Regions from separate parts of the Roseibium sp. AWQ4_254 genome, predicted to be linked through region 3. Evidence: riboswitches for the same ligand, from Rfam matches in the RefSeq annotation. Region 3 holds a riboswitch; each other region holds the start of a gene.
What was found. Region 3 has a riboswitch for cobalamin ahead of ACXAIC_RS05430 (DUF1636 family protein). Riboswitches for the same ligand answer to the same signal wherever they lie in the genome.
Positions count from the first base shown of each region.

Region 1 (3,199 bases), on a different contig from region 3:
ATTGGCCAGGCGCAAACTGGCGCGGTCTCTTCCAAGTCCCGCATGGGCCGCGGCAAGGCCGCCAAGTTCCGTATCTGCAGCCGACAGGAACAGAATATCGGCCGGCGCCTGCCCCAGATCGACAGCATCGCCGCCGTCATCGATCCGGCGTGTCTGGCTGGCAAGAATATGCATGGGCGGGTGGAGCTTTCTTCAGGGTCAACCGGGGCGCCCGCTTCAAGCAGAGCGCCCCAAAACGGGGCCATGTGGCAAGGCTTTTAAGAGCGCCGCTCAAGCGGCTTCGCGGACGCGGCCCAAAAGGCCGCGCACGGCGTCAAGGTCAAAGCCTTTCAGGCCGATGACCACCAGACGGCCTGCGCTTTCCGCCCCCGCTGCAAACCAGGTCTCCACCCGGGGGCCCACCGCCTGCACCATAGCGGGCGCTGCCTTGCCATGGATCCGGACCGCACCCTTGATCCTGAAGACACCTTTCAAGGCCATGGCCTCCAGCACCCTGGCTTCAAGAGAGGCGAGACTGTCAAATTCCGGGCAGTCGAACACATGGCTTTCAAAATCATCATGGTGGTGATGGTCATGTTGGTGATCATGGTGATGATCATCCCCGCCATGGGACGGCGCATCGTCATGGTGATGATGGTGATGCTCATGGCGGGCGCCCATATCGTCTTCGGCAGCGGACTGACGCCCGAGCAGGACCTCGATCGGCAAGGTGCCCTTTTCCGAGGCAATCACCTGAACCGCCGGGCGGATATCTGCCCCAATCCGGCTTTCAACCGCTTTCAGCGCCGCGTCCGCAACAAGATCCGCCTTGTTCAGAACCACCAGATCGGCGCAGCGCAGCTGGTCGTGAAACAGTTCTTCCACCGGGCTGTCATGGTCCAGCGCCTCATCCGCCGCGCGCTGCGCCTCAAGCGCGGCTTCATCCAGCGCAATCCGGCCCTCGGCCAGCGCAGCGGCGTCCAGCACCGTCACGACGCCGTCGACCGTCACTCTTGTTTTGACACTTGGCCAGGAAAAGGCGCGCACAAGCGGCTGTGGCAGCGCCAGCCCGGACGTTTCAATGACAATATGCTCCGGCGGAGTATCCCGGCCGAGCAGCATTTCCATGGTCGGCAGGAAGTCATCGGCCACCGTGCAGCAAATGCAACCATTGGTCAGCTCGACCACCTCTTCCGCCGCGCAGTCCGGATCAGCGCAGCCATTCACAAGCGACCCGTCAAAGCCCATATCCCCGAACTCATTGACAATCAGCGCGATTTTCTTGCCGTTGGCATTTTGCAGGAGATTGCGGATCAAGGTGGTTTTGCCCGCCCCCAGAAAGCCCGTCACAATTGTCGCCGGGATCTTCTGCCCCGGTGTTTGAAGGGTCTGTGTCATATTGCTCTGTGTCATAGGGTAATGTCCGGTTGGTTGGCGGGTTTCAGCAAAAGGGGCAGTCCGGCCGCCACCAGCACGACCTGGGCACAGACCCTGGCCATGTCCTGATTGAGCCGTCCTTGCGCATCCCGGAACGCTCTGGACAGTTGATTGTCCGGCACGATGCCCTGGCCGACTTCATTGGAAACAAAGACGACCGGGCCCGGCAGTCCCTCAACCGTCCTGCACAGCGCGTCCGTCTCGGCAGCGGCATCCTTGTCCGCAAAGGTCAGGTTGGAGAGCCAGAGGGTCAGGCAATCGACCAGCACCACCCGGCCCGGTTGGCAGGTGTCTTCAAGCACACGTTTGAGGTCGGTCTGTTCTTCAATCGTGTGCCAGCCCGCGCCGCGCTGTTGCCGGTGAGCGGCAATACGGTCCGCCATTTCGGCGTCAAAGGCCGCGCCGGTGGCCACATAGATTTTTTCAAGGCCGGAGGTGACCGCAAGCTGTTCGGCAAAGCGGCTTTTCCCGGAGCGGGCACCGCCAAAAACAAGCGTGGACCTTGGTCCGGTAGCTGCACTCACATCTGTCTCCCGGCCGTCCACCCGACAGCGTTCTGGGTTGCTGGATCAACGGCCGGTCTCCTGGCTCACGGTGTCTGGCCTCCCGCACCCCTTCCCGGCCCTCTCCGGCCAGTGGTTCTTGTGCGCTCGTTCACCGTTTACAGTTGCGGGGGCAGCTCCGGAATGGCGCCAGAGGCGATGCACCGGATTCCCGTTTCATCCGGATCAGCAAGCCCGATCCGGAACCGTTTCAACCTTTCGTACCTGCATTCCCGGTATGTGACAAGCAGATAACCAGGCAGCGCCCCTTGCCCAATTGAGCTATGGCTCCCGCATCGCCTGGCCGGGGCTCCGCGCAAGGGGAGCAGCTCCAGCCGGTCTTGAGGCTAAATCCGCCCGGGTTTTCACCAGGACCGTCCCTTTCTACCTTTCTGGAATCCTTACGGTTTTCCACATGCTGGATAAAAAAATGACAGCGGGATGAAAAAAACGCGATCGAGGGCTTGGCAAACGGATCATGCCTTTGTTATACGCATCTCCATCGACGGGGCAGCGACGCAGCGGCCCCGAGCGTGGTGATCCCCAGTAGCTCAGTTGGTAGAGCAAGCGACTGTTAATCGCTGGGTCGCTGGTTCGAGTCCGGCCTGGGGAGCCATCACCACTTTTGTCTCTCTTAAAAATTCAGTCATCCTGAACGGGGCTGCGGCCGGCCCGGCGCGAACCTTATGTGCTACGCCGATGACGGCGCCACACATGTGCCCTGCCCTTACGGCCTGACGCCGATTTATTTTCAGGCATCCCGCCCCAAGCAATTGCGCGGCCAGTGTTTGGGTGTCATGAAGGCGCCATCAGGCGGGAGGTATCATCTGAGCCCCTCCCTCCGGCCTTCCTCCTTTCCCGAACCGGCAATGGTGACACATGGACATTCAGAAAGTTGGCGTGATTGGCGCTGGAACGATGGGCAATGGCATTGCGCAGACCTTTGCGATGGCCGGGCTCCAAGTGATCATGCAGGATATTTCCGAGGCGTCGCTGGAGCACGGCAAGGGCACCATCGGCCACAGCCTGTCCCGGCTGCAGGCGAAAGAGAAAATCTCGGCGGACGAGGCCGCAAACTCTCTGGCACGCGTGACCACAACGACTGATGTGACTGCCCTTTCGAGCTGTCAGCTGGTGGTCGAGGCAATTGTGGAGAATATCGGCATCAAATCCAAGGTAATTTCCCAGCTCGACGAAATTTGCGGGCCGGAGACGATCATTGCCTCCAACACCTCCTCCAT
Region 1 is NZ_JBSWYH010000002.1:119,034-122,232, forward strand. It holds gene cobN (cobaltochelatase subunit CobN) at 1-174, opposite strand, end outside; gene cobW (cobalamin biosynthesis protein CobW) at 271-1,392, opposite strand; gene cobU (bifunctional adenosylcobinamide kinase/adenosylcobinamide-phosphate guanylyltransferase) at 1,389-1,940, opposite strand; cobalamin riboswitch at 1,974-2,184, opposite strand; tRNA gene ACXAIC_RS02325 (tRNA-Asn) at 2,499-2,574, shown strand; gene ACXAIC_RS02330 (3-hydroxybutyryl-CoA dehydrogenase) at 2,838-3,199, shown strand, end outside.
Region 1: linked by a shared signal. The riboswitch ahead of cobU (bifunctional adenosylcobinamide kinase/adenosylcobinamide-phosphate guanylyltransferase) and the one ahead of ACXAIC_RS05430 (DUF1636 family protein) in region 3 are both predicted to bind cobalamin.

Region 2 (3,199 bases), on a different contig from region 3:
CTTTTGACGAAGTGATTGCGAAAAAACCGTTCCGCATTCATGTAGATACAGGCGTTTATGACTATTTTGTCTTTTCCGGCGGGGCCAATGAGCTTCTGGGTGGCTCGGCGCTCACCCGCCTGCTGAAAGACCGCAGCGCGGCGCTCGGATCGGATCGAGCGGAGGATTTCCTCAATCTGGACCGGCTTGACGCAGTGCTGGAGAAGGTCAGACAGGGCTATCACGAGCTTGCCGGCTATGTTTTGAAAAAAGCGCCGCGGACACAAATCCTCGTCCATGGCTATGACTACCCGGTGGCCCATAGCGATGGCCCCTGGTTCGGACGGCCTTTTGTGAAGCGCAATTTCAGGATCGAGGCGGACAAGAAGTTGATCTCCGGTATCCTGCACCTTTTGGTCGACCGGTTTTACACCATGCTTCAGGAGATTGATGCGCTCTATCCGAATGTGACGCTGGTCGACATCCGCAATGTTGTGCGCGGACGCTGGACAGACGAATTTCATCCGGACCTTGAGGCGTCAAAAGACATTGCCGGATTTTACCGTAACGTCATTGACGGCTACCCCATCGTTTAGTGAAAATAGCGCTTAGGACAGATTTGCCCGCCGCGGCCTGACATCAGAACTTTTCTTGACCCGGGCAAATGTGACGACAGCTCAAGGTTCGCGGCACGCTCCACAGGAGCGGGAAACAGTTTTTTAGCGGGACACCGCACCAGACCTTTTTGCTGAATGCCCAGAACAGGCAGGACGCGCCAAACCTTTGATCCAGGACTTTTTTTTAATCTTGTTCAGTGGCGGAGCCTGGCTCCGCCACTTATTTTTTGGCCTTGCCCTGCGAGGCGCATGCCAAAAGTCTCTTGCAGAAAGACGATTGACAAGGCTGCTGGATCAGGGCCAAAAATGCCAGGTCAACGGTTTCCGGCGCCAGATCCTGGCACCGGGATTAAAAGGGAACACGGTGAAGCGTACCCATCAGGGACTAAAGCCGTGGCTGCCCCCGCAACTGTAGGCGGTGAGCTGAAACCGACAAAGCCACTGGCGCAAGCGCGCGCCGGGAAGGCCGGTGGATGCCTTGACCCGCAAGCCAGGAGACCTGCCGCTGATTGTCATGGCCGGCCAGCCGGACCTGACACCGCAACCGGACGCCGGGGTGAGCGTCACGCGGCCAAGCGGCGGGACACCCTCCATCCGCTTTCCGCTTCTTTCCCCGACCGTCCTTTCAGTCGACCAGACCGGGCAATCCGTCCCGGTGGCCCATTGAGAGAGACGTCATATGACACTTCGCAAGCTTGGCCTTGGTGCGCTTTGCGCGGCCACATTGCTGACCCCTTTTGCTGCCCAGGCCCATTTTCAGCTGGCGTATACGCCTGAGGTCAATCTGGACAAAGCCGGGGATGTCCCGGTGAAACTCCTGTTTTGGCATCCGTTCGAAAACGGCCATGTCATGGATATGGCAGAGCCCCTTCAGGTTTATGCCGTGAATCGCGGCCAGAAGATTGACCTGAAGGACAGCCTGAAGCCGATCACCTTTTCCGGGTCGGAAAATGAGGCCGCAGCCTTTGACGTCACGCTTCCGGTTAAACGCAGCGGGGACTATGTGCTCGTTGTGGAACCTGCACCGTACTATGAAGAAAGTGAAGACATCTATATCCAGCAGATCACGAAATCCTACGTGACCAGGAACGAGATCCCGACGGACTGGATGGAGCCGCAAGGGCTTGCGACAGAAATCCTGCCGCTGAACCGGCCGACCAACATTGTGGCCGGTTCCACCTTCTCCGGCCGGGTCCTGTCAGAGGGCAAGCCTGTGGCCGGAGCGGAGATCGAGATTGAGTATATGGCCGCAGAGCCGGACATGGATGCCAACACCCCCACCGCACCAACTGCGTCTCCCCTGCCGGGCGGGGGCATCGTCGCAATCTCCGATGACAACGGCTATTTCACTTTCGGCATCCCGAAGGCCGGGTTCTGGGGATTTGCAGCTCTGGGCTCCGGTCCTGCAAAGGAGCATGAAGGCAAGGAACTCAGCCAGGATGCGGTGATCTGGATCCGCGCCTACGACGTCGACTAGAGCAAAGCGCGTTTCATCGGATTTGCCTTTCGCAGCCTGAAATCAGAGATTTCGACACAAAAGACAACACGAATTGAATCCCGATGAACGCGATAGCTTCTAAAACTCCTGGACATAGCGGAGGGAGACCAATGCATATTGTTGATGGCGCCTTGTCGATGCCGGTTGTTCTGGGCGGTGCAGGGCTTGCGGCCGGGGGCATAGCCCTTGGCCTGCGCGCCCTGCCCATGGAGAAGATCCCGGCGGCAGGGGTGCTGAGTGCGATGTTTTTCGTCGCCTCTCTCATCCATGTGCCGGTCGGTCCCTCCAGTGTCCACCTCATCTTGAATGGTCTGGCCGGGCTTGTTCTCGGCTGGGCAGCTTTTCCCGCCTTGTTTGTCGGCCTCTTGCTGCAAGCTGCCTTTTTCGGTTTTGGCGGGCTCACCGTGCTCGGGGTCAACACGTTGAACATCGCTCTGCCTGCTGTTGCGGTCTACTATCTCTGTGGCCGGGGAGCGGCCAGAGGGACGCCTTTGGTGGCCGCTCTTTGGGGAGGGGCGGGCGGGGCGCTTGCCATTGTTCTGACGACGTTTCTGGTTGGCGCAGCCTTGGCCTTGAGCGGAGAGGAATTCGTTCCGGCCGCCAAACTGGTGTTTTTCGCCCATCTTCCGGTGGTGGCCGTCGAGGGACTTTTGACCGGCTTTGCCGTCTATCTGGCGCGCAGGGTCAAACCGGATCTGTTTTCCGCTCTTCACTCGCCCATCAGGAGGACCCCATGAGACGCGCTGCCATCTTTTTGCTGTCAGGCCTCTTGTTTGCCGGCATGGGCCTGCTCCCGGCTCAGGCCCACAAGGTGATTGCCTCGGTTTTTGCAAACGGGGACGTGATTGAGGGGGAAATCGGGTTTTCGAACGGCGACATGGCCACAGGTGCCCTGGTTGAAGTCTTTGACGAAGATGGCGCCAAACTGGGCGAGGCGATCACTGACAGCGATGGCTTTTTCACCTTCACGCCCAGCAAGCGGGTTGTCCATGTCTTCAAGGCCAATCTCGGGGCCGGTCACATCGCCCAAGTGCGTATGGAGCTGGAAGACCTTCCGGAGATCGGTCAGACGGCAAATACTGGTGGGGGTGAAACGGGGACAGGG
Region 2 is NZ_JBSWYH010000026.1:76,207-79,405, forward strand. It holds gene ACXAIC_RS19065 (hypothetical protein) at 1-575, shown strand, start outside; cobalamin riboswitch at 898-1,117, shown strand; gene ACXAIC_RS19070 (hypothetical protein) at 1,075-1,263, shown strand; gene ACXAIC_RS19075 (DUF4198 domain-containing protein) at 1,276-2,073, shown strand; gene cbiM (cobalt transporter CbiM) at 2,205-2,831, shown strand; gene ACXAIC_RS19085 (cobalt ABC transporter permease) at 2,828-3,199, shown strand, end outside.
Region 2: linked by a shared signal. The riboswitch ahead of ACXAIC_RS19075 (DUF4198 domain-containing protein) and the one ahead of ACXAIC_RS05430 (DUF1636 family protein) in region 3 are both predicted to bind cobalamin.

Region 3 (3,199 bases):
TGGAGACCTTCGGTTTGTCACCAATATGGATGCAGGATTCCGTCAGTTCATAGACCTTGATACCATAGGGCGTGAGGGTTTCCGGCGTCACCTCGCCGCCCACTTTCATGCCGTAATTCCAGCCGGCAAAGAGGAAATCCGCATCTGCGCCGACCAGCACTTCCTTGGTCGGGTATTTGGCCGCCAGTTCCGGCAGCTTGGCCACGCCCGCGCGCATGTCCTCATCCAGCGTCTTCCAGCCGGAAATGCCCGTATACCCGGCCATGCGGTCGCGCAGGCCCAAAACCAGCATCATTTCAGTCAGATTGACATCATGGGAGACCGCCGCCTTCGGTGGATGGTCAAACGTCACATCCCGGTCGCAGCTGCGGACAGTGGTTTCGGCAAATGCCTGGGCGGAAAACAGCGAGGCGGCAAGACACAGGGCCAGTCGTTTCATGAAGAACTCCAGAGTTTCAAAGGTGAAAAGTCAGATGCGGCTCATTGCCCGGCACCAGCTTCTGGCGCTGCGCCTGAACGCAATAGGCTTGTTCGATATGGGTCGGGGTCAGCACTTGTTCGGGCAGACCAAAGGCAACAGCACTGCCCTTGTGCAATAACAGAACCCGGTCGCAGACCCGCCCGGCAAGATTCAGATCATGCAGGCTTGTGACAATGGTGATGTTGAGACTGCCGATCAGGGCAACGATCTCTAGCTGATGGCGGATGTCGAGATGGTTTGTCGGCTCATCCAGTACAAGCAGCTGCGGCTCCTGGGCCAAGGCCCTTGCCACCATCACCCGCTGGCGCTCCCCCCCGGACAAGGTCCCGAAAGATCTGGAGGCAAGAGGCGAAAGCCCCATGCGTTCTAGAGACGCCCCGGTGATCTCCCGGTCCCGTTTTCCGGCAGCGGCAAAGCCGCTGCCATGGGGCCTGCGGCCGAGCGAGACGATTTCGTGGACGCTCAAGGCAAAATCAGTCGGCTGCTCCTGAAGAACAGCAGCCACTTTGCGCGCGGTCTGCCGGGCAGACAGTTTCCACAGATCAGCCCCATCGAGCAGGATCATGCCGGAGCTCGGCCTGTGAAACCGATATAACAGCCGCAGCAAGGTCGACTTGCCAGCCCCATTGGCCCCGGCAATTCCAAGCACCTGCCCCGGCGCCAGATCGAAACTGACCGATCTAAGAATGGTCGTGCCCTGCCCGGTGGCCCAGCTGGCTTCTTTCACGGAAAGCGACGCGCCCGTCATAGCTGGCCCCCCATGGCAGCTCCGCCGTTTCGGGCAGCTTCACAGGCTAAACAGAGGAACTGCCTGCCAGCGCCGCGCGGCTTGCCCGGCCGCGTGCCGGAATTGAACCAGCCATCCAGCGGCTCCCGGTACTGGTTAGCAAAGGCAACAAGATCCCCGATATCCGGCTGCGGATCGATGTCCCCGAAAAAACAGGCTGCTTTGTCCCTGACGCTGAAGGCAACCTTGCCGGGCCGGTCGCAGCCCGCCATAAAGGCCAGGCCGGACAGATCAAACTCCGGAATTTTTCCAGACGCAGCCTCTCCGGTCTGCCCAATCGGCAATGAATGCAGAAGCTGCGTGATCAGCTCCGGCCCGGGGCGGCCATCCGGCCCTCCCGATTGTTCTGGAAGGCCTTGCGTGGTCCGGAGGCCCGGCTGCCCCTGCTTCATGTGCCCCTGCTCTGCGCTAACAGCTTGTGTGCCGGCACACGGACGCATGCGGGCAGGTCAAGCCGAGATGAAATTTGTAATGTTATTACATTACGATCTTCGGACGGCGCAAGCAGCTTTTCCTGTCCGTTCGCACAGGTGGCCCGCCCGGTGCGGCTGCTCGAGGCACAGACCAGCCCAGGCGGATCTCCGCAGGGGTCACAGGTTTGGAAACGTCTCCGGCTCATATCGCCCTCCGCGACCAAACGGGGCTTTCAAGAACCGAATGTCCGGCCAGGCCGGGATCATATGTGATGCCATGTCATCCGCTCCTCCGGAACACCCCGTCCGGGTTGAAGTTATGGGTGATATGGCAGGTCTCCTGACTTGCGGGTCGCTGCGCACCTGAACCTTCCCGGGCATCCCCAGTGGTGTTGTCAGGTTTGCTCTCCGCTCACAGTTGCGGGGGCAGTCACGGACTTGGTGCCTGTTGGCTACGCCGCACCGTGTTCCCTTTTAATCCCGATCCGTCTCCGGATACGAGAACCATCCCTTTGTGTGTGTCGAATTCCGAAGCGCCTGTCAATAGTTAACACAAAAAGTTGTAACTCGAAATAATACACTTAAAACAAAAGCAACCCTAAGATTCCAATCAAAAATTTATACATCCAAAGAATTTTTGAATGCCGGTTGATAATATCAATCAAAACAATATCATTAACCTTACAGTATTTATCGAAAAATAAGCAGAAACAAGATTCACAACCGAGAGATAGTATTGTGTTTCTACGGCTGACAATAGCATTTCTTCTGATCTCCGCTTTCAGCGCCGCTCCGGTATGGGCGGATGCAAAGTCCATCCTGATCATCACCTGGCGCGGCACCACTGAGGCGGAGGACGGCTTTGTCCGCAAGCTTGAAACCTTGGGGGTTGACGCTGACTTTGAATATTTCGATGCCCGCAGAAGTGAGGATGAGCTGGCCCGGTTTCTGCGCGACAATCTGGACCATCTGAAATCAAAGGACCTGATCTACACATTCGGGACAACCGCAAGCCTGACCGTTCAAAATTTCGGTGCAGGCGGCGTGCCTCATGTCTTCAATATTGTGGCTGATCCGGTTGGCGCAGGACTGGTGCTCTCCCTGGACCAGCCTCCGGACGGACTGACCGGTGTGAAGATGTCTCTGTCCCCGGACACCAATCTGGATTTGCTGCGCAAGATCTACAGTTTTTCGTCCGTTGCCATCCTGTTCGATCCCCGCGAACCCAATGCGATTGCCGAAACGGACCGGCTGACCCAAGCCGCCGAAGCGCTTGGCATCAAGGCGGTGCGCCTGCGGTTTTCGCCCGATGCAGATGAGAAGGACCTGCAGATCGCGGCCCTGAAACCGCAGCTCCGATCCGTCGGCGCCCTTTATGTGACAGCCTCTTCATCTTTTGCTGCACATGCCGAAGCGATCGCAGAGCTCGTCCCGCCTGATCTGGTCAGTATCGGCTCCTCAACCGCCTATGTGACAGAAGGGATAATGCTGGCCTTCGGGACGGAATACCGGGAACGG
Region 3 is NZ_JBSWYH010000005.1:122,757-125,955, reverse strand. It holds gene ACXAIC_RS05440 (ABC transporter substrate-binding protein) at 1-439, opposite strand, end outside; gene ACXAIC_RS05435 (ABC transporter ATP-binding protein) at 456-1,229, opposite strand; gene ACXAIC_RS05430 (DUF1636 family protein) at 1,226-1,660, opposite strand; cobalamin riboswitch at 1,995-2,205, opposite strand; gene ACXAIC_RS05425 (ABC transporter substrate binding protein) at 2,420-3,199, shown strand, end outside.

Region 4 (3,199 bases), on a different contig from region 3:
ACCGATCCGCTGAATGCGGAACAGATTTCCGAGGAGTTGGGCATTGCACGCTCGAATGTCTCCAACTCGTTGAAGGAGCTGGCCGGCTGGCGGCTGATCAAGAGGGTTCCGGTCGCAGGTGACCGGCGCGAGCATTTTGTTGCCGAAACCGATGTCTGGGAAATGGCCCTGCTGATTGCCAAAGGCCGCAAGGAACGGGAGATCGATCCGGCGATCCGGGCCATCGACATGTGCGCCAGCCAGGCCAGGACCGAGCCCGGCCTGAATCCGGAAGTTCTGGGGCGTATACAGGCGATGCAAGAGTTTCTGGCAACGGCTGACAGCTGGTCGGCGCAGATGCTGGGCGTGCCGAAATCAAACCTCGCCGCCCTCATGAAACTGGGCACCAAGGTCCTGTCCCTGGCGAAGATCAGTGGCCGCAAGGCCGGATAAGAGACAGGAGCCAGCAGATGCCAGTTCCCCCTGTCCCCGTCGCTCTCCGGGTCCTCATGGCGCCAGCCCTTCGGGCCAAAGGCCCTCCGGGAAACAAGGCCAAGTCCTGAACCTGTCGCCAGAACCAGAACCAGAACCAGAACCAGAACCGGCTGAGGACAAGTCGAAAAATTTTTGTCTATTAATTTCTCTTTATACAGAAACAACAAACCTAACAGGAAAGGGTGTATCATGCAGATCCCAACGAGCCCTCCACCACCCGCAGCCCGTCTTTGCGCCCCCCGGCGCCCGCCTCCTGGCGGGACCGGACAGCAGGCCGATCTGCGCTTTCGCAAATTGCTGGGCGAAACCGCCTGGGCCAGCCTGTCCCCCGCCATCCGCCGCCGCTTCGGCAAACGGCTGCGCGGCGGGGCCAGCACAGTCTATCAAGGCCAGGTGGTTGCCATGCGCAGGAGCCGGGCCGGAGCCTGCCTCTCCCAGCTGGCACGGCTGGTGGGCGCCCCGCTGCCCCATGACCTGAGCTGCCTTAACCAGCCCGCCGTCGTCTCCGTCACGGAGGACTGTGCCGGAGACGGCCAGTTCTGGCTGCGCCAATATGGCCGGGCGCGCGGGTTTCCGCAGGTCATTCACAGCTCCAAGCGCTTCGCCGGTCCAACCGGCCTGGAAGAATATATCGGCTGCGGCATCGGCATGGCCTTGCGCGTCAGCGCCCGCCCCAACGCTTTGGTCTTCACGAGCGACCACTATTTCCTGCAAGCTGGAAGCGTCCGGCTGCGGCTGCCCGCCTGGCTGAGCCCGGGCGCGCTTGCCATCACCCACCGGGACCTTGGCGGCGGCCGTTTCCTGTTTTCCCTCGCCTTGACCCACAGCCTTTTGGGCGACCTGGTTCACCAGGACGCGATCTTCGCAGACATGGAGGACTAATCATGGACACACCCCTTCTGTGGAGCCTGATTGCGCTGCAAATTGCCCTGGGGCTCTCTGGCACAACATCTTGACGGTCCCGGCCCCGTATCCGGCAGACGCCCCAACGACTGACCATCAGTCAGAGCAGCACCAACAATTGTCCACCGGTTTTGCAACGGGGTCCGTCCTCCGGTTTCCGCTGCTGATCCGGCCCAAAACAGCGTCCCGGTCCATTCTGCCTCTGATTTGAGCAAAATCCCGAACCACCTACAGATTGACACCAGAACTCACTTACCTACTGTATCTAGTGTTCAGGGCCCGGCGATTCTTTTGCATTGCCGGCTAAGAGGGAAACCGGTGCGCAGGCAGATGCAAACCCGGTGCTGCCCCCGCAACTGTGAACAGGAAGCTGGGATCCAGACGCCACTGGAGATCTCCGGGAAGGCGGATCAAACCGGCATTGACCTGTGAGCCAGGAGACCTGCCTTGAATGTAAAAACGCTAACGGACGGCGGGTCCGCGGGGCGGGATGACCATGTGCCTCGGCACAGGCCCTTCTTGCGCGCTGCCGTTCCCATGAAAAAACCGACTCGGGGTGCAAGAAACAATGACCATCACCGTTTACAGCAAGCCGTCCTGTGTGCAATGCAACGCCACCTACCGTGCGCTCGACAAAAAGGGCGTCGACTACACCATTATCGACCTGAGCGAAGACAGCGAAGCGTTCGAGCACGTTCAGTCCCTCGGTTATCAGCAGGTGCCGGTTGTTGAAGCCATGGGCGACCACTGGGCCGGGTTCCGCCCGGACAAGATTGCAGCGCTCAGCTAAACCTCCGGCGGCTTTGATCCAATGGGAACGCTTGTCTATTTCTCAAGCGCCTCCGGCAACACCCACCGCTTTATCGAACGGCTCGGTGCGCCCGCCCTGCGCATTCCCCGCAATGCGTCCGCAGCGCTTCCAGACGTCGCCGGGCCCTTCGTCCTCGTCCTTCCGACTTATGCGGATGGGGAAGGACGCGGGGCCGTTCCAAAGCAGGTGATCCGGTTCCTGAATGATGCGCCCACGCGCGCGCTCCTCAAGGGGGTGATTGCTTCCGGCAATCGCAACTTTGGGTCTTTTTTCGCCTATGCAGGGCAAGTCGTGTCGAAAAAATGCGGCGTACCGGTGCTCTACCGCTTCGAGCTGGCCGGAACCGACACGGACCTTGCTCGCGTTGACCACGGGATGACGAAATTTTGGCAACAGATGTCCTAGACCGGCCTGCCCAGCAGGCTGCTGCCGTTGACTACCACGCCTTCAATGCCATGCTGAACCTTTATGACAGCGGCGGGCAGATCCAGTTTGATGCGGACCGGCAAGCGGCCCGGCAGTATTTCCTGCAGCATGTGAACCAGAACACCGTGTTCTTCCATTCGCTGGAAGAAAAGCTCGGTTATCTGGTACGAGAAGGCTATTATGAGCAGGAAGTTCTGGACCGGTACGACGCGGCCTTCGTCAAGTCCGTGTTCGAGGCGGCCTATGCCCGCAAATTCCGGTTTCCAACCTTTTTGGGCGCCTTCAAGTATTACACCAGCTACACGCTGAAGACCTTTGACGGCAAGCGCTACCTGGAGCGGTTCGAGGACCGGGTGGTGATGGTGGCCCTGACCCTGGCCGACGGCGATGAAAACCTGGCCATGCGGCTGATGGACGAGATCCTGTCTGGCCGCTTCCAGCCGGCGACCCCGACCTTCCTGAATGCGGGCAAGCAGCAGCGCGGCGAGCTCATCTCCTGCTTCCTGCTGCGCCTTGAAGACAACATGGAATCCATCGGCCGCGGCATCAATTCCGCGCTGCAGCTGTCCAAGCGCGGCGGCGGGG
Region 4 is NZ_JBSWYH010000008.1:101,846-105,044, forward strand. It holds gene ACXAIC_RS08040 (GbsR/MarR family transcriptional regulator) at 1-432, shown strand, start outside; gene ACXAIC_RS08045 (DUF4166 domain-containing protein) at 664-1,356, shown strand; cobalamin riboswitch at 1,636-1,841, shown strand; gene nrdH (glutaredoxin-like protein NrdH) at 1,946-2,167, shown strand; gene nrdI (class Ib ribonucleoside-diphosphate reductase assembly flavoprotein NrdI) at 2,189-2,593, shown strand; gene nrdE (class 1b ribonucleoside-diphosphate reductase subunit alpha) at 2,575-3,199, shown strand, end outside.
Region 4: linked by a shared signal. The riboswitch ahead of nrdH (glutaredoxin-like protein NrdH) and the one ahead of ACXAIC_RS05430 (DUF1636 family protein) in region 3 are both predicted to bind cobalamin.